Linked DNA regions of Marinomonas mediterranea MMB-1. Each later gene encodes a partner of the first gene's protein in a complex. Links are inferred from orthologs where the notes say so. Each region holds a gene or a part of one and is shown on either strand. Other genes may lie near its edges. The genes, in order: accB and accD.

Region 1 (12,633 bases):
TGCATTTTTTCAACAGAGATTCCGCCATTATTTCCAGAGCCTGACTCAGAAAGTACGGCAGGTTGATTCTCTTTTTGCGTCGGCGTCCCAGCACAGCCTGATAGCAATAAAGCGGTAACTAGGAAATAAAAGTACTTTTTTATCAATTTAGGTCTCTCGTATGGCAACTTTTTATCGCACTGGTAGTCTATAGTGCTGACATTAATATGAAAACTCCCACGACAATTTTTTAAATGACACACTTTTTACGTAGTATTTCTATTTTCCTTTGGCTTATCAGTGCCTCTTTTGCAAACGCATTCGACTTCGGCTCTTCTTTTGGCGCCAATAGCCGCTCAAATAATCCTGAGTTTCTGCCAGTCGAGCAAGCCTTTGTTCTCTCTGTAAACAAGAGAGGGGAGCATCTCATCGCGACCTGGGACATCCAAGATGGGTATTATCTGTACAAACATCAATTAAAACTCAAAGGCCGAGATGGTAACAAATTAACCTTTAGCAATATTCCATCGGGCACACCCAAAACTGACCCTTATTTTGGCGATGTCGAGGTCTACCATAACTCTCTTTCAGTCGATATATCACCCGTAGGTGACCTCGAAAATGGAACCGAGCTAGAAGCCTTAATTGGGTTTCAAGGGTGTGCAGAACGAGGATTGTGCTACCCGCCACAATCTTCACCTATTTATTTTACCGTAACCCAATCGGACTCTGGCGTATCGAAAGCGCCTCTCTCTATAAACAACGAGAGTACAAACGACGCAAAGGCAGAGAAACCAATTGAGCAGAACAGCCTTCAGACAAAAGCATCAACACCAGAACCCTCTATCGCGGCCAATGTTATTGACCACTTAACAAACGACTCCTGGATGGCAAGCTTAGCTATCATGTTTGGCTTAGGGTTACTTTTGTCATTGACGCCTTGTGTTCTGCCAATGATCCCGATTGTCAGTGCTATTGTAGTGGGCACCAAGTCATCTGCTTTAAAAGGTCTTGCTCTGTCAGCCGTGTATGTAATTTCAATGGCACTTACTTATGCTGCCATCGGCGCTTTGGCAGGACTTTTCGGAACACAACTAAACCTACAAGCCACCCTTCAAAGCCCCTTCATCATTTCAATCAGTGCGTTTCTTTTTCTTCTTTTAAGCTTGGCAATGTTTGGAGTTTACGAAATAAGGTTACCCGCTTTTATTACAGACCGATTGCAATCTTATTCGACTAAGCTTGAATCAAACTCTCAACGCGCTTCACTATCACAATATGCTGCCGTGGCTTTATCAGGCGTCATTGCCACGCTCATCGTGTCACCGTGTGTGTCCGCACCACTTGCAGGAGTCGTACTCTACATCAGCAGCTCAGGCGACAGTGTGTATGGCGCTGTAATGTTATTCACGATGGCGCTTGGCATGGGTGTGCCATTGCTGCTAGTCGGCTTTTTCGGGGCCAGCATCCTTCCTAAAAACGGAGATTGGCTGAACGACATCAAATCCATTATGGGATTCGGCCTGCTTGGCGTGGCTATTTGGCTGCTATCAAGATACTTAGATGGACAATTAAGTGTCTTACTCTGGGCTATCTTCTTCTTAATGCTTACTTCCTACTTCATTCATAGGTCTGTTTCAATCCAGTCTCACCCTATACGCTGGTTCTGTGCTCTCATCTCTGGTGTGATGGGCATTAGCCTTGCTATAGGTGCGTTAAGTGGTGCTCGCAATCCCATTGAGCCATTTGAAACGCTAACGAGCTCCAGTACCGCAATAACTGAAAGCCGTGACGTCCCGTACGCGGTGACCATTGGCTCACTAACAGAACTACAAAAAATAAAAATGGACTATCAAGGAAGCCCCATTGTATTGGATCTCTACGCGGACTGGTGCATTAGCTGTAAAGTAATAGAAGAAGAAATATTCAAATCGACTGACGTCATGCCATATTGGAGCCATATCAAAATAGTGCGAGTTGATGTTACTGACAATACACAAGACAACAAACAATTAATGCAACATCTGAATTTATTTGGACCGCCCTCTCTCATTTTTATAAACCGTAAAGGGCAAGAAGAAGCACAACTTAAAATCATTGGCGAACCGACTAAAACAGAGGTCATTCAGCGACTACAGTTACTCTCAACAACACAGCAAAGTTTACAGTAGATCAATTTATAACCTCAAAATATAGTTTTAGCATATTTACCGACAAAACTGGACATTTTCGCGTATTTTAACGATAATTTACGGTCAAATAACCCAGAGAAATATATCAAATTACGAATCACCGTTTAATCAAGGACGTAATTTGATGCACAAGGTAATGCCGTTCTCGACGTTAACAAAATTTACTTTAAAGCCTGATCCTTATTATTGGGCGTTTCATACAATACGACAGAAAGAGTACCATCATGGACATTCGTAAAATTAAAAAACTAATCGAGCTTCTTGAAGAATCCAACGTTTACGAAATCGAGATTAAAGAAGGCGAAGAAGCCGTTCGCATTAGTCGCGGTGGCGCTCCAGTTCAAGTTGCTACCGTTGCAGCTCCTGCTCCCGTAGCCGCTGCGCCCGCTGCAGCTCCTGCTCCCGTTGCTCAAGACGCTGCGCCTGCTGAAATTTCAGGCCATGCAGTAAAATCTCCAATGGTAGGTACTTTCTACCAAGCATCTGCTCCTGGTGCGAAAGCATTTGTTGAAGTTGGCCAGAAAGTAAATGTTGGCGACACTATTTGTATCGTTGAAGCAATGAAGATGATGAACCAAATTGAAGCGGACAAAGCAGGCACAATTGGTGCTATCTTGGCCGAAGACGGCGAACCTGTTGAATTTGATCAACCTCTTGTAACAATTGTTTAATTCACAGCTATAGGTTTTATCATGCTTGATAAGGTATTGATCGCAAACCGAGGCGAAATTGCACTTCGAATTCTTCGTGCATGTAAAGAGCTCGGTATTAAAACAGTTGCAGTACATTCAAAAATAGACCGCGACCTACTTCATGTGCGTTTGGCAGACGAAACAATTTGTATCGGCCCGAACCCATCCAAAGACAGCTACTTGAATATCCCTGCTCTAATTAGCGCCGCTGAATTGACGGATACCTCTGCTATCCACCCAGGTTATGGTTTCCTTGCTGAAAATGCAGACTTTGCAGAGCAAGTTGAAAACTCTGGCTTCACATTCATCGGACCAAAAGCAGAAACTATTCGCTTAATGGGCGATAAAGTTTCCGCTATCAAAGCCATGAAAGCAGCAGGCGTACCTACTGTACCCGGTTCAAATGGCCCTGTACCTTCTGATCCAGAAGAGTGCATAAAAATAGCGCGTGAAATTGGGTTCCCTGTGATCGTAAAAGCGGCTGCCGGTGGCGGCGGTCGAGGAATGCGAGTTGTTCACAATGAAGCAAGCCTCTTAAAGTCCATTAGTATCACTCAGTCTGAAGCAGGCTCATACTTCGGCGACAGCACGGTTTATATGGAAAAATTCCTACAAAACCCTCGCCATGTCGAAGTTCAAGTCATCGCCGATGGTCAAGGCAATGCCGTTCACCTTTATGACCGCGATTGTTCTTTACAACGCCGTCACCAAAAAGTTTTGGAAGAAGCGCCTGCGCCAATGCTTGATCCAGAATCACGAGCACAATGCCTACAAGCCTGTGTAGACGCGTGTATTAAGATTGGATATCGTGGCGCCGGCACCTTTGAATTCTTATATGAAGATGGTGGTTTCTACTTCATTGAGATGAACACTCGTGTTCAGGTAGAGCACCCTGTTACTGAAATGGTAACAGGTGTCGATATCGTCAAGGAACAGTTGCGAATTGCCTCTGGACAACCTCTTTCTATTAAACAAGAAGACGTTAAGATCAAAGGCCACGCTGTTGAAGCTCGAATCAACGCTGAAGACCCTAAAACCTTTATGCCAAGTCCCGGAAAGGTGAATTACTTCCACGCTCCCGGCGGCATGGGTGTTCGCGTAGATTCACACCTCTACAGCGGTTATTTGGTGCCACCTACCTATGACTCTATGATCGCTAAGATCATCTGTCACGCAGACAGCCGAGAGCTTGCTCTTAAACGATTGTCTGTGGCGCTTGATGAGACATTTGTAGACGGCATCAAAACGAATATCGCTCTACAGCAGGATCTTGCAACGGATCCGAACTTTATCGAAGGTGGCGTTAACATCCACTACCTTGAAAAGAAACTCGGTCTATAATTTATTGACCACTGTTGAATTACATCGTAATGTAACCAGACAGTTTGAGCTTCAAGACGCATCAAAACATAAGTTGTGATGCGTCTTTTCTATTTCCTTCTCATATACCGATTATAAACAAGCTCATTACTTCAGTCTTATATCGGGAAAAGTACACTTAGGACGATTCACTTTTATGTCTTGGCTACAGATTCGCATCCACACCACACCAGACCATGTCCCCGCTTTTGAAGATTCTCTTTTAGAATGTGGCGCTATGGTGGTGACTTTTGAAGATGTATATGATGATCCCGTCTACGAGCCTGATTTAAACACTACCCCTTTGTGGAAACACACTAAGGTCACTGGCCTATTTGAGGCTGACTCCGATATCGAACACATCCGCCCAGTGATAGAACACTGTGCTGAAAAACTAGGGCAAACAGACATCGATCTAAAAATTGAAATTCTCGAAGATAAAGACTGGATTCGAGAATGGATGGATAACTACCATCCTATCAAATTTGGAAATCGACTTTGGGTTTGTCCAACATGGCGAGAAGTGCCAGATGAAGATGCGATCACCCTGATGCTCGATCCAGGTCTAGCATTTGGAACCGGCACTCACCCAACAACGGCGCTGTGCTTGGAATGGCTAGACAGCGTTGATTGCAAAGATAAAACGATTATTGACTATGGCTGCGGCTCTGGCATTTTAGGTGTTGCAGGACTTTTACTCGGCGCTAAACAAATGATTGGTATCGATATCGACCCACAAGCCGTTGAAGCAACCCGTGCAAATGCAGAACGAAATAATATAGAATCTTCAAAATATGAAGTAAAACTTCCACCGTACGACTCCGATTTGCAAGCTGATTTAGTCGTTGCGAATATTCTAGCAGGGCCTTTGGCTGAGCTTTCCTCAACTATTTCTGCAACCGTAAAAACAGGCGGAAAACTAGCGCTTTCCGGTGTACTAGCAAATCAAGCAGAAGATGTTGTTGAAGCGTACAAGCCTTGGTTTGACATAGAAAGTGTTGTCGAAAAAGAAGAGTGGATTCGAATTGTTGCCACGAAAAAATAGCAAGATAGAAAAGGAAGGCGTTCGTCGAAATGGCTGGTAATTTCATTACTCGTTGTCCAAAATGCTCTACTGCATTTCGTGTAACCGATGATGTTTTAAAGATGGCTGCTGGAAAAGTTCGATGCGGCCAGTGCTTCCATATATTCGAAGCACAAGCAGCGACGCCCTCTGCACCACCTTCTCTTTCTAAAGCACCCTCCAATGACGACTCTACGTCAAAGACAGCAAACAATAATCAGAACTCACCTGAGCTAGCTGACTCTGGCCAACAAAAGCAACCCGCACAGAAAGACAATTCACATGCAAACAGTCCGCCTCTATTTACGGCAGCGGACGAAGAGATTGTTAACCCTAACTGGTTAAATACTCTCTTTAAAGAAGACGACCTTGAGTTAGTGAGCGAACCACCAAAGGATGACTTCAAAATTGCACCGCTCGAAAGCGAGCAGTTCAACACAGGCATATCGCAACAGGCTCGTCCTCAAGGAAACACAAGAACAAACTCTAACGATGAGCCTGCACCTTGGGAATTAGAGCTTGCTGAAATCGAAGCCAATTTAAGCAGCCCATCGACAACAAAGCGTATTTCTGGGAGCGACACTTCTCAGAGCACACTAGAACCCTCACCAGAGCCACTAGCTCGCTCAAAAAACGCACAACTCAATAGAAATGTAAGCTCACAGCCCGACCGAGCCTCTAACGAAGCTTCTGAAAACGACGAGCCTGATTATATGCAAGCCCTACATTCGCTAGCGCAAAATGTATCAGATCAGACACCAAAGTTAAGTAATGGCCAGCTCGAACTGCAAGAATCAATGAGCTCAATCGCTGCAACAAACAGCCTCGCTCAGCTTGTGGAAGAGGAGCCGACAACAACTCAGATAAAGAGCAAGCGCACGCTCCTTTGGTTCCTTGGCGTTGTAATTGGCATTGTCATATTGGCGAGCCAAGTATTGACTCACTTCTTTGATCAAGGAAGTCGTTCTGAACAATTTAGAGGACTTTATCGCACCGCGTGTACCTATATAGGGTGCGCTCTCCCAGCCTTTGAAAATGTAACTGCGATTTCTATTCAACATGTTCGAATTCAAAGCCATCCACAAAAACCAAATGCATTACTGGTCAATGCGATCATGACAAATACGAGCGCGTACGCTCAGCCTATGCCTAAAATTGCACTTGAGTTTTACGATCTAAATGGCTCACCTGTTGCCGCAAGGCTGTTCGCACCAGAGAGCTACTTACATAGAGATTTTCTCGACATAACCTACATGCCACCAAACACCCCTATTCACTTAGTTATTCCGATTGTTGACCCGGGGGCGAGTGCTGTTACGCATGAACTTAAAGTGTATTCATCGGATACAAGATCGTACTAAGCGTGTACTTTAGGCAAAGCGTGTACTTTAGGCAAAAGTCACTGGATCGCAACTGCCGAATACCATCTATCTTAATCGTGTAAGAAAGACTAATAATTGGCTAAAGAAAGACTTAGAAGCGTGCCCAACAGCCAAATCCTTCGATAAGATGCAAATAAGAACAAAAAATAGCCAATTTTTGCATTGTCAAGACTTCAAAAAAACAATTCCCATAGGTATTATTCTCGCCCGCTCGACAGAGTTACAGATCTTTAACATTTGATTCAGTTTTCAGGAGCAATATGGCTTTCGCTATTGGCTCATACAATATAGATAGGCCCGTTATTCTAGCGCCGATGGCTGGCGTAACAGACCTACCATTTCGACGCCTTTGTTATCAACAGGGTGCTGGTTTAGTTGTATCTGAAATGGTGACCTCTGACGTACGGCTTTGGAATTCCACAAAGAGCAAGCATAGACTCGTTCATGACAAAGAAATCCAGCCACGATCAGTTCAAATTGCAGGTGCAAATGCTGAGATGATGGTTGAAGCGGCACAAAAAAATGTCGAATTGGGCGCTCAAATTATCGACATCAATATGGGTTGTCCCGCGAAAAAAGTGCTGAACAAAGCTGCGGGCTCTGCGCTACTGAAAGACGAATCACTTGTCCAAGACATACTTAAATCTGTAGTTGATAGTGTAGAAGTACCCGTTACATTAAAAATTCGTACGGGGTGGTCTTCCGAACAGCGTAATGGCTTGACCATCGCAAAAATTGCAGAAGATTGCGGAATACAAGCATTGGCGGTACACGGCCGAACTCGAGCCTGCAAATTTCAAGGCGAAGCCGAATACGACACCATTGCAGAAATAAAGCAATCCGTCGGCATCCCTGTTTTCGCAAATGGCGACATTACAGATGCACAAACAGCTCAACGTGTAATGACATACACAAAGGCTGACGCTGTCATGATTGGCAGAGCAGCTCAAGGAAGACCTTGGATCTTCAATGAGATAAACCATTACTTGCGTCATGGGGAACTACCTCCTTCGCCAGATATAGAAAGTATCAAAGAAACTGTTGTTGAGCACGTAAAAGCACTGCATCAGTTTTATGGTGAATTTATGGGAATTAGAATTGCACGCAAGCATGTCGGTTGGTATCTAAAAACACTGGCAGATACGAGCTCATTTCGCAGTCTGTTTAATAAAACAGACGATGCAAACGAGCAGTTAGACGTATTGGAAAGTTTTTTTGTTTCTCGCAAGAGCACATCGTTACATATATAAACGACGCGTTCTCAGAAACAAACTTAGTAAAAGGCAGACATTACGTTTTTTTATCGCGGGGACTCCCTGTAATAAAGAGCGCAACGAATGCTTCATATTGAGTTAACACGAGCTTCTTGTATCCTCGTTTTAACTTATATAGTTGGCTTAAATCTAAAAGGTTATTCTGTGGTAGAACAAACACACACTCAAACGTTCCAGTCTGCATCTTCGGAGCAGTCACAAACTCTTCGTGACAACGTAGAAAAGGCTCTTCAAAACTACTTCACTCATTTAGACGGGCAACCTGTTACGGATCTCTACCAATTAGTATTGGCAGAAGTCGAAGCTCCTCTACTTGAGTCTGTTATGAACTACACGAAGGACAATCAGACCAAAGCATCGACTATTCTTGGTTTAAACCGAGGCACATTGCGTAAAAAATTAAAGCAATACGGTATGCTATAGCAAAAAAGGGCGTCTTGGCGCCCTTTTTTCATTTTACCAACTCACTCCCCTTTTATTTATCACGTTAACTAGATTGCGAGAACCACAATGGCAAATCAAAACGTAACCCAAATTAAACGCGCACTAATCAGTGTTTCCGACAAAACAGGCATTGTCGAATTCGCTCGTGAACTAGTCGCACAAAATGTTGAAATTCTTTCGACAGGCGGAACTTACCGTCTATTGTTGGAAAACAGTGTTGCAGCGACGGAAGTATCCGATTACACAGGCTTCCCTGAAATGATGGACGGTCGTGTAAAAACACTTCACCCTAAAGTTCACGGTGGTATTTTGGGACGTAGAGATATCGACGGTGCTGTCATGAAAGAACATGGCATCAACGAAATCGATATGGTTGTTGTTAACCTTTATCCATTTGAAGAAACCATTGCACGCCCAGATTGCGACCTGCCTTTGGCAATTGAAAACATCGATATCGGCGGCCCGACTATGGTTCGCTCTGCGGCCAAAAACCACAAAGATGTTGCTATTGTAGTCTCTCCAGCAAATTACGAAGGCATTATCAACGCGATAAAAACAGACGGTGGTCTGACTTACGATCAACGTTTTGACCTTGCTGTAGAAGCATTCGAGCACACTTCTAACTATGACGGCGCGATCGCAAACTACCTTGGTAAAAAAGTGGAAGGTGGAAGCGAAGACTTCCCACGTACGTTTAATCTTCAGCTAAACAAGCAAGAAGAAATGCGTTACGGTGAAAACCCACATCAAAAAGCGGCGTTTTATGTAGAAGCAAACCCTCAAGAAGCCTCTATAAGCACTGCTAAACAAATTCAGGGGAAAGCACTCTCTTACAACAACATTGCAGACACAGACGCTGCTCTTGAATGTGTTAAGAGCTTTTCTGAAGCCGCTTGCGTTATTGTTAAGCATGCCAACCCTTGTGGTGTTGCGACAGCATCCACTCAGCTTGAAGCGTACGATCTTGCTTTCCAAACAGATCCTACATCTGCATTTGGCGGCATTATCGCATTCAACCAGCCACTAGATGCAGCAACCGCTCAAGCGATTGTTGATCGCCAGTTTGTTGAAGTCATCATCGCACCAAGTGTGAGCGAAGAAGCGAAGCAAGTTGTTTCTGCAAAACAAAATGTGCGACTTCTAGAATGTGGTGAATGGTCCTCAGAAAAACCTACCGCCTTAGACTACAAACGTGTCAATGGTGGTCTTCTTGTTCAAGACCGTGATGACGGTGCGATCACCTTAGACGACCTTAAGGTGGTTTCTAAACGCCAACCTTCTGAGGAAGAATTAAAAGACCTTCTATTTGCTTGGAAAGTTGCAAAATTCGTTAAATCTAATGCCATTGTCTATGCGAAAGCAGGTCAGACAATTGGTGTTGGTGCAGGCCAAATGAGCCGTGTATACAGTGCTAAAATTGCTGGAGTCAAAGCAGCAGATGAAAACCTACAAGTTGAAGGCTCTGTTATGGCATCGGATGCGTTCTTCCCATTCCGTGATGGCATTGATGCAGCAGCTCAAGCGGGCATTACTGCTGTGATTCAACCGGGCGGCTCTATGCGCGATGAAGAAGTGATCGCTGCGGCAGACGAGGCCGGAATGGCGATGGTATTCACTGGCATGCGCCACTTCCGCCACTAAGTTTCATTGCAGGTTTAAAGGAAAGTAAATATGAAAATTCTCATTATCGGTAATGGCGGCCGTGAGCATGCCTTAGCTTGGAAAGCAGCACAATCTCAAAATGTTGAGAAAGTCTTCGTTGCACCAGGCAACGCAGGTACCGCTTTAGAGCAAAAAGTAGAGAACGTTAATATCGGTGTTACTGCTATTGACGAGTTAGTCGCATTTGCAAAAGAAAATAGTATCGGCTTAACCATTGTTGGCCCTGAAGCACCACTTGTAATCGGTGTTGTTGATGCATTTGAAGCCGCTGGCTTAGCTATTTTTGGTCCTTCTGAAGCAGCCGCTCAATTGGAAGGCTCAAAAGCGTTCACTAAAGACTTCCTTGCACGCCACAAGATTCCAACCGCGGAATATGGAAACTTTACAGAGATTGCACCCGCTGTGGCGTACATCAAAGAAAAAGGCGCTCCAATCGTTGTTAAAGCAGATGGTCTTGCCGCAGGTAAAGGCGTTATCCTAGCTCAGACTGAAGCGGAAGCCATTGAAGCTGTTGAAGATATGCTGCAAGGCAACGCGTTTGGTGATGCAGGTCATCGTGTTGTTGTCGAAGAGTTTCTTGTTGGTGAAGAAGCAAGCTTTATCGTCATAGTGGATGGTGAAACCGTTCTGCCTATGGCATCAAGCCAAGACCATAAAGCGCGTGATAATGGTGATACTGGTCCAAATACTGGTGGTATGGGTGCATACTCTCCAGCGCCAGTTGTCACATCTGAAATTCATGAGCGCATTATGAATGAAGTGATCATGCCAACGGTTAAAGGCATGAACGCGGAAGGCAATCGCTACCGTGGTTTCCTATATGCGGGTGTTATGGTTGCTCAAGACGGCACACCTAAAGTGCTTGAGTACAACTGCCGCTTTGGTGACCCTGAGACTCAGCCGATTATGATGCGTCTTCGCTCCGACCTAGTTGAAATGTGTCTTGCTGCGATTAATGGAACACTTGACTCAGTTCACACAGATTGGGATCCAAGAGCCAGTTTGGGTGTCGTTTTAGCTGCGGGTGGTTACCCTGCAAGCTACAACAAAGGTGATATTATTACAGGGCACGATGCAACACTGCCAGCGCACCAAAAAGTCTTCCATGCAGGCACAACCGACAAAGAAGGCCAAGTCGCAACCAATGGTGGACGAGTATTATGTGCTGTCTCTCTAGGCGAAACAGTAAGTGAAGCGCAAGCAGGGGCTTACGATGTGGTAAACAAGATCTCTTGGGATAATGTTTACTTCCGCACAGACATCGGCCACAGAGCAATTGCTCGCGAGCAGAAATAAGTCGCTCGTAAACGCGTTTATATCTCTTAAAAAAGGGCTTGTTCATTGAACAAGCCCTTTTCGTTTATAGGTCTTTTACGCCTTCTGACACCTAAGCATTCTGGTTTTACTTAGCCTCGCACCAAACGTATATCGATTACTTTTTTAGTCCTGCTTGCTTTTTATCCAACCACTGCTTGAAGACTTTACCAACTTCCAAGACGATGAGACCAAAAATGACGCCGGCCACCCAATCTAACGCCAGTAAAAAACCTAATACGGAGATCATTCCATATAAATACAGTAAGTTTTGTCTAAGCTTTGGATGCTGCTTTCGCGTTATCCACGTAACGCCCAACAATGCGAAGCAGAACCATAAATAGTACTCGACTAATATTGGATATAGCATTTAGTCCCCTATCAGTTAATAATGATGCCTAATGGAATGGATGATCAGGCTTAGTATTTTGTTTTATCGATTTATTTTACTCTTCTTTGCCCTAATTAGCAGTCTCACATGGGCATCTAATGATATCGCTTTGATTAATAGTAAAGATACCTCTATCAACATTGGGGAGGTCGGAAGCTATTATATTGATGAATCAAAGCAGCTTGGTATCAAAGACCTTGAAAATGATCATATTGATCGCCGTTTTCTGCCACTAGACAAAGAGTTTCTTCAATTCGGATTGGTCGACGGCAATATTTGGATTAAATTGAAAGTAGCAATCCAGACGAGCATTTCAACTCCTGTCGTGTTGAGTGTCCATGCACCAAGGCTCCAATACTTGGATGTTTATATGCCGAGTATCTTTGATGCACAAGCTCAAGCCGAAACAGGTGAATTGCGACCATTCGAAAACCGCCCTGTTAATCATGCAAATTACATTTTTCCACTACCTGCAAATACACCTCCCGTTTTTACACTCTATGTAAAAGCGTCGTCGCGGCTCCCCATAAACGTTAGCGCCAACATCGAAACCCTTTCTTCATTTAGCAAGCGCTCTCAGTTGGACTTTACGGTGACTGGGGTGATGATGGGAATATTAGCAATACTTTTCCTCAGCAACTTGATCTTCTATATAACAAGTCGACACTCCATGTATATGGTATATGGGTGTATGCTGATCAGTATCGCCGTTTTGCATTTGGCCCTGCATGGTCAGGTATATCAATTTTTTCCTCAATATACGGGGCTTCAAGAAAGGCTTTATAACCTTGCCGCCTTAACCTGTATTGCCGCAATTTCTCTTTTTTCCAGGTTGTATTTGGATACTAAGAATGTTTTTCCAAAGTTAGATAAAGTCATTT
Region 2 (9,950 bases), 1.1 Mb from region 1 along the record:
GCAAACTCTGATGAAACCGTTGGTAAGCTAATTGCTGAAGCAATGGAGCGCGTTGGTAAAGAAGGCGTTATCACTGTTGAGGAAGGTTCTGGCTTCGAAGATGAGCTAGACGTTGTAGAAGGTATGCAGTTTGACCGTGGTTACCTTTCTCCTTACTTCATCAACAATCAAGAAACGATGAGCGCTGAACTTGAAAATCCGTTCATCCTTCTTGTTGATAAGAAAATCTCAAACATCCGCGATTTACTACCTACGCTAGAAGCTGTTGCTAAGTCTTCTCGTCCTCTTCTTATTGTTGCAGAAGACGTAGAAGGTGAAGCATTGGCGACATTGGTTGTTAATAGCATGCGCGGCATCGTGAAAGTTGCGGCAACTAAAGCGCCTGGTTTTGGTGATCGTCGTAAAGCGATGCTAGAAGATATCGCTATTCTTACAGGTGCGACAGTGATCTCTGAAGAGGTAGGTCTGTCTCTAGAAGGAACAACGGTTGATCAGTTGGGTACCGCTAAACGCGTTACACTAACAAAAGAAAATACGACTGTAGTGGATGGCGCAGGTGATGCAGCTAACATTCAAGGTCGTGTAGAGCAAATTCGTGCTGAAATTGCGAATTCATCTTCTGATTACGACAAAGAAAAGCTTCAAGAGCGTGTTGCTAAGCTTGCTGGCGGTGTTGCAGTAATCAAAATTGGTGCGCCGACTGAAGTGGCAATGAAAGAGAAGAAAGCGCGTGTAGATGACGCTCTTCATGCAACTCGTGCTGCCGTTGAAGAAGGTGTTGTTGCTGGTGGTGGTGTAGCGCTAGTACGTGCATTGTCTAAAGTCGCTTCTCTAGAAGGTAGCAACGAAGATCAGAAAGTAGGTATTGATCTAGCGTTGCGCGCAATGGAATCTCCAATGCGTCAAATCGTATCAAACGCGGGTGACGAAGCGTCTGTTGTCGTAGATAAAGTTAAGCAGGGTGAAGGTAACTTCGGTTACAACGCTGCAACTGGCGAATATGGCGATATGATTGAAATGGGTATTCTTGATCCAGCAAAAGTAACGCGTTCAGCGTTGCAAGCTGCAGCGTCTGTTGCCGGTCTTATGATCACAACTGAAGCAATGATCGCTGAAATCCCAAAAGATGATGCTCCTGCTATGCCTGATATGGGCGGCATGGGCGGCATGGGCGGCATGATGTAACCCACGCTAGTCTTTATAGAGGGCCATCAGATTTACTCTGATGGCCTTTTTTTATGCTTTGAGATTGCTTTTTGCTAATCGTTATTATTAGTTTTGGTTAGGATTCAGAAAACTATTTTTTAGTTTGTGATAATCATTTACAATTGTAAGGTTTTGTTTTTATTAGAGGTCTTATGGTGAGTCAGTTGTCCATGACAGGATTGTCACAATCTATATTAATCGACATTGTTCAAAAGCAGCGTTATGGAGTTGAGTATCAACCGATTGTTTCACTTGCTACTGGTGATACATTTGGATATGAAGCGTTGTCACGCTTTTTTGATCAAAGTGGAAATGCTGTCCGCCCTGATTTTGTCTATGCCGCTCTCCACGATAACCCTATCACTCTGTTTCAAGTTGAATATGCCCAGAAAAAAATTCAACTAGCAAACGCAGATTCGGGGAAAATGTTGTTTGTAAACCTTGACCAAGATGCTTTTTTTGCTGCTGGCACGGATGCGCTTAATTGCCCTTTTATGCATCTCGCTAAGGAATATGGCAGGGAGCGAGTGGTGATTGAGCTAATTGAAAACTCGGAGGTTAACGACGCGCTAATGAGTCTCACCATGATAGAAGCGTTTTCTGCATTAGGAATTGGGACGGCAATCGATGATTTATGTAACCCAAAGTCAATGATTTCAATTTCAGTTATGCAGTTGGTTGATTGGGTGAAGCTTGATAAACATGTTGTAAGTATGAAGCATGACAAAAATTTTATGCTGTTTGTTGAGAAGATGATTGAATTTGCTAGGTTAACCAATAAAAACATAATTTTAGAAGGCGTAGAGAATCAAGATGATCTAGAGTTTGCAAGGAGTTTAGGAGTTGATTTTGTCCAAGGGTTCTATTTTAGAGACCGCTTTTTGACAGTTAAGCCGTAGAGTTCGCCTTATTTTGTGATATAGTCCAAACCATTGATTCTAAAGCTATTGATAAATGTCGACCTGTGTAAGATACTTAAAACTCATCCATATAGACTTTGTTAGAAGAGAAGGAACTATATATGCTTAAAAAAACGCTCGTTAGTATTGCTGTGTCGGGTGTGCTATATGTTTCCAGTAGTTATGCTTTAGAGTTAGGTGAATTAACTTCTCGCTCTAAATTGGATGAGCCCTATCGAGGGGAAATTAAGTTAAGCGATGTTGCAGGCTTATCTCCTCAGGATGTTCGTGTTCGATTAGGCTCTGAAAGTGAATTTAAGCAAGCGGGACTGGTTCCAACGCGCGTGTTATCACAACTGTCTTTTCAAGTCGCGCGAGAAAATGGCCAGCTTGTCGTTTTAGTTCAATCAGATGCACCGTTAGATGCAGATGAACTAAAGTTTGTGCTTGCGGCAAGGTGGCCTAGTGGTCAGGTTGTCAGAGAGTATCAAACACCGGTCGCAGCGTCTGCGTTAGTAGATAAAGCATCGCCAGAAGTTGTTCAATCTACTCAACAATCTCCTACATCCAGTAGAGTAAAGGCTGACACAGTACCTTTTGAGAAAGAAGGGCAGGCAGCACAGCAGTTGTCCTCTTTTGGTCAGAAGAATGTTCAGAAAGGTAATACGCTGTGGTCTATTGCGAAAGGCAATCAGACAACTAATCAGCTGACCATCTACCAAACGATGATGGCGATTCAATCGTTAAATCGTGAAGCTTTCATCGCTAACAATATTAACCTTTTAAAAGAAGGGACGGTTCTACGTCTTCCGACAGAAGAGCAGATTAAACTGTTTAATCGTACGGCTTCTAAGGAAGAGTTTGAGCGGCAGCATCAGGCTTGGGTTGCGCTCAAGCAGGCTGGTGGATTGAAATCTCTTGTTGAACGAGCTCAGCTAAACACTCAGGCTAACTCAAATACCATCCCTGCTCCCGTTGCTGATAAGGATGCTAAATTAACATTAGCATCAGGGCAGAGTGAATTACCTGAAAAAGACGCCAGTTCTAATCCAGCCGAAAGTGCCAAATTGGCAGAACTCGAAGATAAACTGTCTGCAACACAGGAAGGCCTTGATAAAGAGCTAAGAGAGAAAAAAGAGCTGTCTGGTCAGTTGAGTGAGCTCAATTCTCAGCTTGATACATTGGAGAAGCTAATCAGCCTGAAAGACAAGCAAATGGCTGAGTTGCAGCGACAATTTACAAGTGCCCAACAAGCGCTACAAGAGCAAAAGAATACAGTTGATCAGCTTTTGGAGGCAGATCAACTACGTAGGGAGCAAGCCCAAGCGGAAGCTGATTCTTGGGTGAATAAAATTTTTGGAAACCCAATCGTACTTTCAATTGGGGGCGTCGTAATGCTCCTATTGGGTTTCTTGGTCGGTATGTTGGTTAAGCGCTCAGGCAAGAAGAAGTTAGAGCAAGATACATCAATGGATGAATTTGATTTGTCTGATGCTGCAATACCTGCTGCCGCTGCGACAACTGCCGTTGCGGCAGCCAGTGCTGAAGCCGAAGAAAGTGCGCCAGAGCCAATAGATGATCCATTTGAAGAGAAAAAAGAGTTAGAGGAAGAGGATCCTTTCGCTTTTGATTTTGATACGGATGCACAAGAAGATGCTTCTGCATTTGACGAATTTGATGATGTCGATGAAGGCGTCGCGTCTGTTGATGACTTATCAACGGAAACACCTCTTGAAGATTCTCTAGATGACGAGTTTGATCCTTTGGCATCGCTTGAAGCCGAAATGGATGAGTTGGCGGATGAAGATGATGCAGAGGCTGCTGACCTTGAGGATGCATTCCCTGAGCTCGAGTCTGAGGAGGAGCAGATTCCAACAATGGATGAAGTCGCAGATGACGACGAGTTGGACGTTGGAGGGTTAGATGACTTTGATTCAGCTGGTGAAAACGAACTTGAGGAGATTGCTGACGCGTCTTCTGATATTGATGACCTGGAAGGTATAGGCGACATTTCAGAAGAGGACGAGTCTAACTCGGAAGAAGAAGAGTTTGTAAGTAATTTATTAAATGACGTTGATCAAGATGATGTCGACGAAAGCTCTGTATTTGACGAAGAGCCAAGTGACACTCTCGCACAGTCTATTGAAGAGTCCTTAGCTGAGGCTCAAAATGAAGTCTCAGAAGATGACTTGGAAATTCCTGAGTTCGGTGAAGCTGAAGCTGCTGCGGATGAAGAAGTCAGCGATGATGAAGAAAATATTGATTTCTTCGATGCAAGTGGTGATGAAGTTGCTACAAAACTCGATTTAGCACGCGCTTATATGGATATGGGCGACGAAGAGGGAGCACGTGTTATACTTGAAGATGTAATTGAAACAGGCAACGAGCAACAGGTTGCCGAGGCTGAAAGTATGATGGAGCGAATGTTCCCAAGTGAGTAAAAAGAAAGTTGTTTTAGTCGTCGAATACGATGGCTCGCGTTACAAAGGGTGGCAAGCCCAGAAATTTGATGTTGATACTGTTCAGGAAAAACTAGAATACGCATTGTCTAAAATAGCCAATCACAGCGTTGGCGTTATTTGCGCTGGGCGCACTGATGCTGGCGTTCACGCCAGCTCGCAGGTGGTTCACTTTGAAACGGCTTCAGAACGTCCTATCCGAGCGTGGACTTTAGGTGTAAATACCCATCTTCCTCCCGATATTTCGGTTGTTGCGGCGAATTATGTTGCTGATGAGTTTCATGCACGATTCAGTGCGTTGACGCGTCGTTATCGATATGTCATTTATCAGTCTGAATTCCGGCCCGCAATAATGGCAAAAGGGGTGACTTGGACCTACAAAGATTTGTCTGAGCAAAAGATGCAGCAAGCCGCTGCCTGTTTTATTGGAACTCACGACTTTTCCTCTTACCGAGCTATTGGCTGTCAAGCGCGCAGCCCTATCCGAACTGTTCTTAATTTTTCAGTTAACAAATTTGGTCAGTATATTGTGCTCGATATTCGAGCCAATGCTTTTCTGCACCATATGATTCGAAATTTTGCAGGCGTATTAATGGCGATCGGCGCGGGCGAAAAACCAGTTCAGTGGGCGAAGCAAGTTTTGGATGCTAAAGATCGAACGCAGGGAGGGGTTACGGCCCCACCCCATGGTTTATATTTTGTAGATGCTCAGTACCCAGATGAATTTGACGTTCCTAAAATTCCATTAGGTCCGCACTTTCTCCCTTTTAAAGACGAGGCGCTTTAATATGATTAGAGTAAAAATCTGTGGTATTACGAATTTAGAGGATGCCTTGTTTGCTATTGAAACTGGTGCCGATGCGATAGGCTTTGTATTTTATTCTAAAAGCCCTCGTTACATTGAACCTAATTTAGCAAACGAAATTGTCAATCAACTTCCTCCATTTATTACGCCAGTGGCGTTATTTGTCAATGCTTCTGCATCTGAGGTGGATGCGGTGGTTTCGGGAAATTCCCGTTGGGTTGTTCAATTCCATGGCGATGAATCTCCAAAAGAATGTGATTCTTACGGAGTAAGTTATATAAAAGCGTTAAGAATGAAGCCGGAACTCGATTTGCGAGTTGAGTTCGATCGCTATATTGGAGCATCAGCTATCTTGTTAGATGCTTATAAGCCTGGCGTACCAGGGGGCACAGGAGAAGTCTTTGATTGGGGGCGAATACCGAAGTCCTCAAATAACCCTATTATTTTAGCTGGGGGTCTAACGCCTAGTAATATTTCGCAGGCTGTCTCAAGTGTGTCACCTTATGCTGTTGATGTGAGTGGTGGTGTTGAGCTCGCTAAAGGAAAAAAAGATTTCGTTAAAGTAAGAGACTTTATATTTGAAGCTAAAGGTTGGAGCAAAAAGTGAGCGATAACAAATTTAATTCAGATTTGCCGGATGAAAGGGGCCGATTTGGACGTTTTGGTGGAGTGTTTGTTTCTGAGACGTTAATGTCGGCACTTGATGACCTGACTAACATGTATCAAGAATTGTCTAAGAGTGCAGAATTTCAAGCTGCCTTCGATAATGATCTTGCTCACTATGTTGGTCGTCCTTCGCCTTTGTATTTCGCCGAGCGTCTAACTGAACAGGCGGGCGGAGCGAAAATCTATCTTAAACGAGAAGATCTAAATCATACCGGCGCGCATAAAATTAACAATGCGATTGGTCAGGCGCTGCTCGCTAAGCATATGGGTAAACCTAATATTATTGCTGAGACTGGAGCGGGGCAGCATGGCGTTGCGACTGCGACGGTTGCCGCAAGACTTGGTTTAAATTGTAAGGTGTTTATGGGAGAAGAGGACATTCGACGCCAGACACTAAACGTGTATCGAATGAAGCTTCTTGGTGCTGAGGTTATTCCTGTAGATTCAGGTACTAAAACGTTAAAAGATGCGCTGAATGAAGCGATGCGTTATTGGGTAAGTAATGTTGACGATACTTTCTACATTATAGGTACTGCTGCCGGCCCGCACCCTTATCCGATGTTGGTACGAGACTTTCAAGCGATCATTGGGCGAGAAACAAAAGAACAGAGTCTCGCGCGCGAAGGTCGTTTACCGGACGCAGTTGTAGCATGTGTTGGCGGTGGGTCTAATGCAATAGGAATGTTTCATCCGTTCATTAATGATACCGAAGTCCGTATGTATGGTGTTGAACCAGGTGGGTATGGGTTGGAAACAGGGCAGCATGCTGCGCCATTGTCAGCGGGGCGACCAGGTGTTTTACATGGTAATCGTACCTACGTTATGGCCGATGATGATGGACAAATCTTGGGTACGCACTCCATATCTGCGGGTCTTGATTACCCTGGAGTGGGGCCAGAGCATGCTTGGTTGAAAGACAGTGGTCGAGCTGATTATGTTGTTATCGATGACGATGAAGCAATGGATGGTTTTCGTACGCTGACAAAGATCGAGGGCATTATGCCTGCTTTAGAATCTAGTCACGCCGTTGCTTACGGTATGAAACTTGCGAAGACAATGTCTAAAGATCAGTTTATTGTTGTGAATATATCAGGTCGTGGTGACAAAGATATACATACTGTCGCTTCATTAGATGGTGTAGAGGTCTAAAATGAGCCGAATTAATAGTTGCCTAACTGAATTGAAAGAGAAGGGGCGTAAGGCGCTTATTCCTTATGTAACCGCAGGGGATCCGTCGCCAGACTATACTGCTTCTATCATGCGTGGGTTAGTGGAAGGTGGTGCAGACATCATTGAATTAGGTATGCCTTTTTCTGATCCAATGGCTGACGGGCCTGTTATTCAGCTTGCTTGTGAAAGGGCGCTAGAGGCGGGCGCCAGTGTTAAATCCGTCTTGGCTTCTGTAAAAGAATTTCGTGCTGAAAATCAGACTACCCCTGTTGTGCTTATGGGATATCTGAATCCTATTGAATTTTATGGCTACGAGAACTTTGCCAAAGATGCAAAAGCAAGTGGTGTCGATGGTGTTTTATTAGTAGATCTGACTCCAGAAGAAGCGACAGATGTAGTAGAATACTTCCGCAGTCAGGAAATTGACCTAATTTATTTACTTTCGCCTACCACGACTATGGCGAGAGCTAAGAAAATATGTGACTTGGCGAGTGGTTATGTGTACTACGTCTCTGTAAAAGGCGTCACAGGTTCCGCAACATTAGATGTAAATAGTGTGCGTGAGCATGTTGAGAAGCTAAGAGGCGTAACAAACCTTCCTATTGGTGTTGGGTTCGGTATTAAAGACGCTGAAACAGCAGCCGCTGTTAGTCAGTGTTCGGACGGCGTAATCGTGGGAAGTGTTTTAGTTAATACAATCGCTGAGTCTAAAAACGAAGACAAAGAATATATTGCTCAAGCCTTAGAAAATGTACTAACTCCTATGCGTAATGCAATGGACCGTCAGGCTTGATTAAGTTTTGGAGAATTAAATGAGTAGCTGGTTAGATAAATTTGTTCCATCGATCGTAAGAAGCGAATCTAAGCGTGCACAGAATTCTGCTGTGCCAGAAGGCCTTTGGAAGAAATGTCCTAAATGTGACAATGTTTTATATCGTCCCGAGTTAGAAAAGAATCAGGATGTTTGTCCTAAGTGTGACCATCATATGCGCGTTAGTGCACGTCGACGTCTTGATCTGTTTTTAGATAAAGAGGGGCGCGAAGAAATTGGCGCTCATCTAGAACCGGAAGATAAACTAAAGTTTAAAGACTCTAAGCGCTATAAAGATCGTTTGTCAGCAGCTCAAAAAGCAACAGGCGAGAAAGATGCGCTTGTTGCGATGGAAGGTTCGCTAAACGGTTTGCCTGTCGTGGCCGTTGCTTTCGAGTTTAGTTTTCTAGGTGGCTCAATGGGAGCGATTGTTGGCGAGCGATTCATTCAAGCAGTTAACGTATGTTTAGAAAAACGCGTTCCACTAGTATGTTTTTCTGCCAGTGGCGGAGCACGAATGCAAGAAGCGTTAATTTCTTTGATGCAGATGGCAAAGACATCAGCAGCGCTAGAGAAGATGAAGCAGCAAGGGCTTCCTTACATCTCAGTAATGACTGACCCGGTGTTCGGAGGTGTATCTGCTTCCTTGGCGATGCTGGGCGATTTGAATGTTGCAGAACCTAACGCACTTATCGGATTTGCTGGCCCACGTGTTATCGAACAAACCGTAAGAGAGACATTGCCAGAAGGATTCCAGCGAAGTGAGTTCTTGTTGGACAAGGGCGCACTTGACATGATCATAACGCGTCATGAAATGCGTGATCGCTTACATAACATTTTGTCGATACTTACTCATAAGGTAGCGTAAATTAATGGCGGCGAAGTCATTATCGGATTGGCTCTCATATATCGAGAGTCAACACCCTTCTGAAATTGAATTGGGCTTAGATCGCGGTCTAAAAGTTCTAGCTGAGCTTGATCTAAAGCGGCCCAATAAAAAAGTCATTACAGTTGCAGGGACAAACGGTAAAGGCTCTTCTTGCGCGTTGATCACTCAATATCTCATTTCGATAGGTCGAACGGTCGGAACTTATACTTCTCCCCATTTTCTTCGTTTTAATGAGCGTGTATCCCTAAATGATCGCGAATGCAGTGATGAACTTTTAATTAACGCATTTGAAAAGATAGAAAATGCTCGAAAAGACACTCCGTTAACGTTTTTCGAATTTTCTACTCTTGCCGCTCTGTTGATATTTTCTGAGCTAGAGCTTGATTATTGGGTGCTCGAAGTAGGATTAGGTGGTCGTTTGGATTCGGTTAATATGATAGATACAGATTTGGCTGTTGTGACGTCAATATCATTAGATCATACCGATTGGCTAGGTGATTCACTGGACGTTATAGCCCGAGAAAAAGCAGGTATAGCTCGATCTAGCAAACCTTTGGTGTCGGGTGTTGTTAACCCTCCAAGTAGTATTTCTGAGGTGGCGCAAGCACTTAATGCGCCTCTATATCAAAAAGGCTGCGACTTTGCTTATGCAATAGACGATGGGCAGTACTGGTCTTGGAGCTCTGAAAAGGCTCAGTATTCGAATTTGCCGCGGCCTAAGTTGCCAATTGAAAATGCAGCTACCGTAATTCAAGCCCTTATGCTGCTCGACGAAGGTGTAAGCCAAGCTCAGTTGGAAGCTTTATTTTCTAACGCAACACTGAAAGGGCGCTTTGAACTAGTTGAGAAAGATCCGTTTGTTTATATCGATGTTGCTCACAACCCAGAAGCGGCAAATGAGCTGAAGAGTCGTGTGTCGCAATTCGACAAAAAACCGATTGCCGTAATAGGTATGTTGAAAGACAAAGATATTGCGAGTGTTCTCGATATATTAAAAGACGCCTTTCAGTCCTGGAAAGTATGCAGTTTAAACGTTCCTCGCGGA

The links.
Region 2: the proteins of accB (region 1) and accD are in contact, whole or in part, in a solved structure (PDB 8UXZ), measured with the Escherichia coli proteins. The link is inferred for Marinomonas mediterranea MMB-1 from one-to-one orthologs.

The regions. Positions count from the first base shown.
Region 1 is NC_015276.1:3,392,723-3,405,355, forward strand. The notes cover bases 1,138-4,118. They hold accB (acetyl-CoA carboxylase biotin carboxyl carrier protein), read left to right. Parts: upstream 1,138-2,395; coding sequence 2,396-2,842; downstream 2,843-4,118. Other genes in these bases: dsbD (protein-disulfide reductase DsbD), read left to right, coding at 1,138-2,150; accC (acetyl-CoA carboxylase biotin carboxylase subunit), read left to right, coding at 2,864-4,118. In the rest of the region: MARME_RS15510 (putative periplasmic lipoprotein), read right to left, coding at 1-146; more of dsbD, read left to right, coding at 234-1,137; more of accC, read left to right, coding at 4,119-4,204; prmA (50S ribosomal protein L11 methyltransferase), read left to right, coding at 4,380-5,267; MARME_RS15535 (DUF3426 domain-containing protein), read left to right, coding at 5,297-6,646; tRNA dihydrouridine synthase DusB, read left to right, coding at 6,928-7,917; DNA-binding transcriptional regulator Fis, read left to right, coding at 8,086-8,364; purH (bifunctional phosphoribosylaminoimidazolecarboxamide formyltransferase/IMP cyclohydrolase), read left to right, coding at 8,452-10,026; purD (phosphoribosylamine--glycine ligase), read left to right, coding at 10,057-11,343; MARME_RS15560 (hypothetical protein), read right to left, coding at 11,480-11,731; MARME_RS15565 (7TMR-DISM family protein), read left to right, coding at 11,763-12,633. UniProt on the Escherichia coli protein: This protein is a component of the acetyl coenzyme A carboxylase complex; first, biotin carboxylase catalyzes the carboxylation of the carrier protein and then the transcarboxylase transfers the carboxyl group to form malonyl-CoA.
Region 2 is NC_015276.1:2,264,833-2,274,782, forward strand. Bases 7,036-9,950 are described here. They hold accD (acetyl-CoA carboxylase, carboxyltransferase subunit beta), read left to right. Parts: upstream 7,036-8,017; coding sequence 8,018-8,884; downstream 8,885-9,950. Other genes in these bases: trpB (tryptophan synthase subunit beta), read left to right, coding at 7,036-7,184; trpA (tryptophan synthase subunit alpha), read left to right, coding at 7,186-7,998; folC (bifunctional tetrahydrofolate synthase/dihydrofolate synthase), read left to right, coding at 8,889-9,950. Outside these bases: groL (chaperonin GroEL), read left to right, coding at 1-1,185; MARME_RS10400 (EAL domain-containing protein), read left to right, coding at 1,377-2,105; MARME_RS10405 (FimV/HubP family polar landmark protein), read left to right, coding at 2,228-4,546; tRNA pseudouridine(38-40) synthase TruA, read left to right, coding at 4,539-5,351; MARME_RS10415 (phosphoribosylanthranilate isomerase), read left to right, coding at 5,353-5,976; more of trpB, read left to right, coding at 5,973-7,035.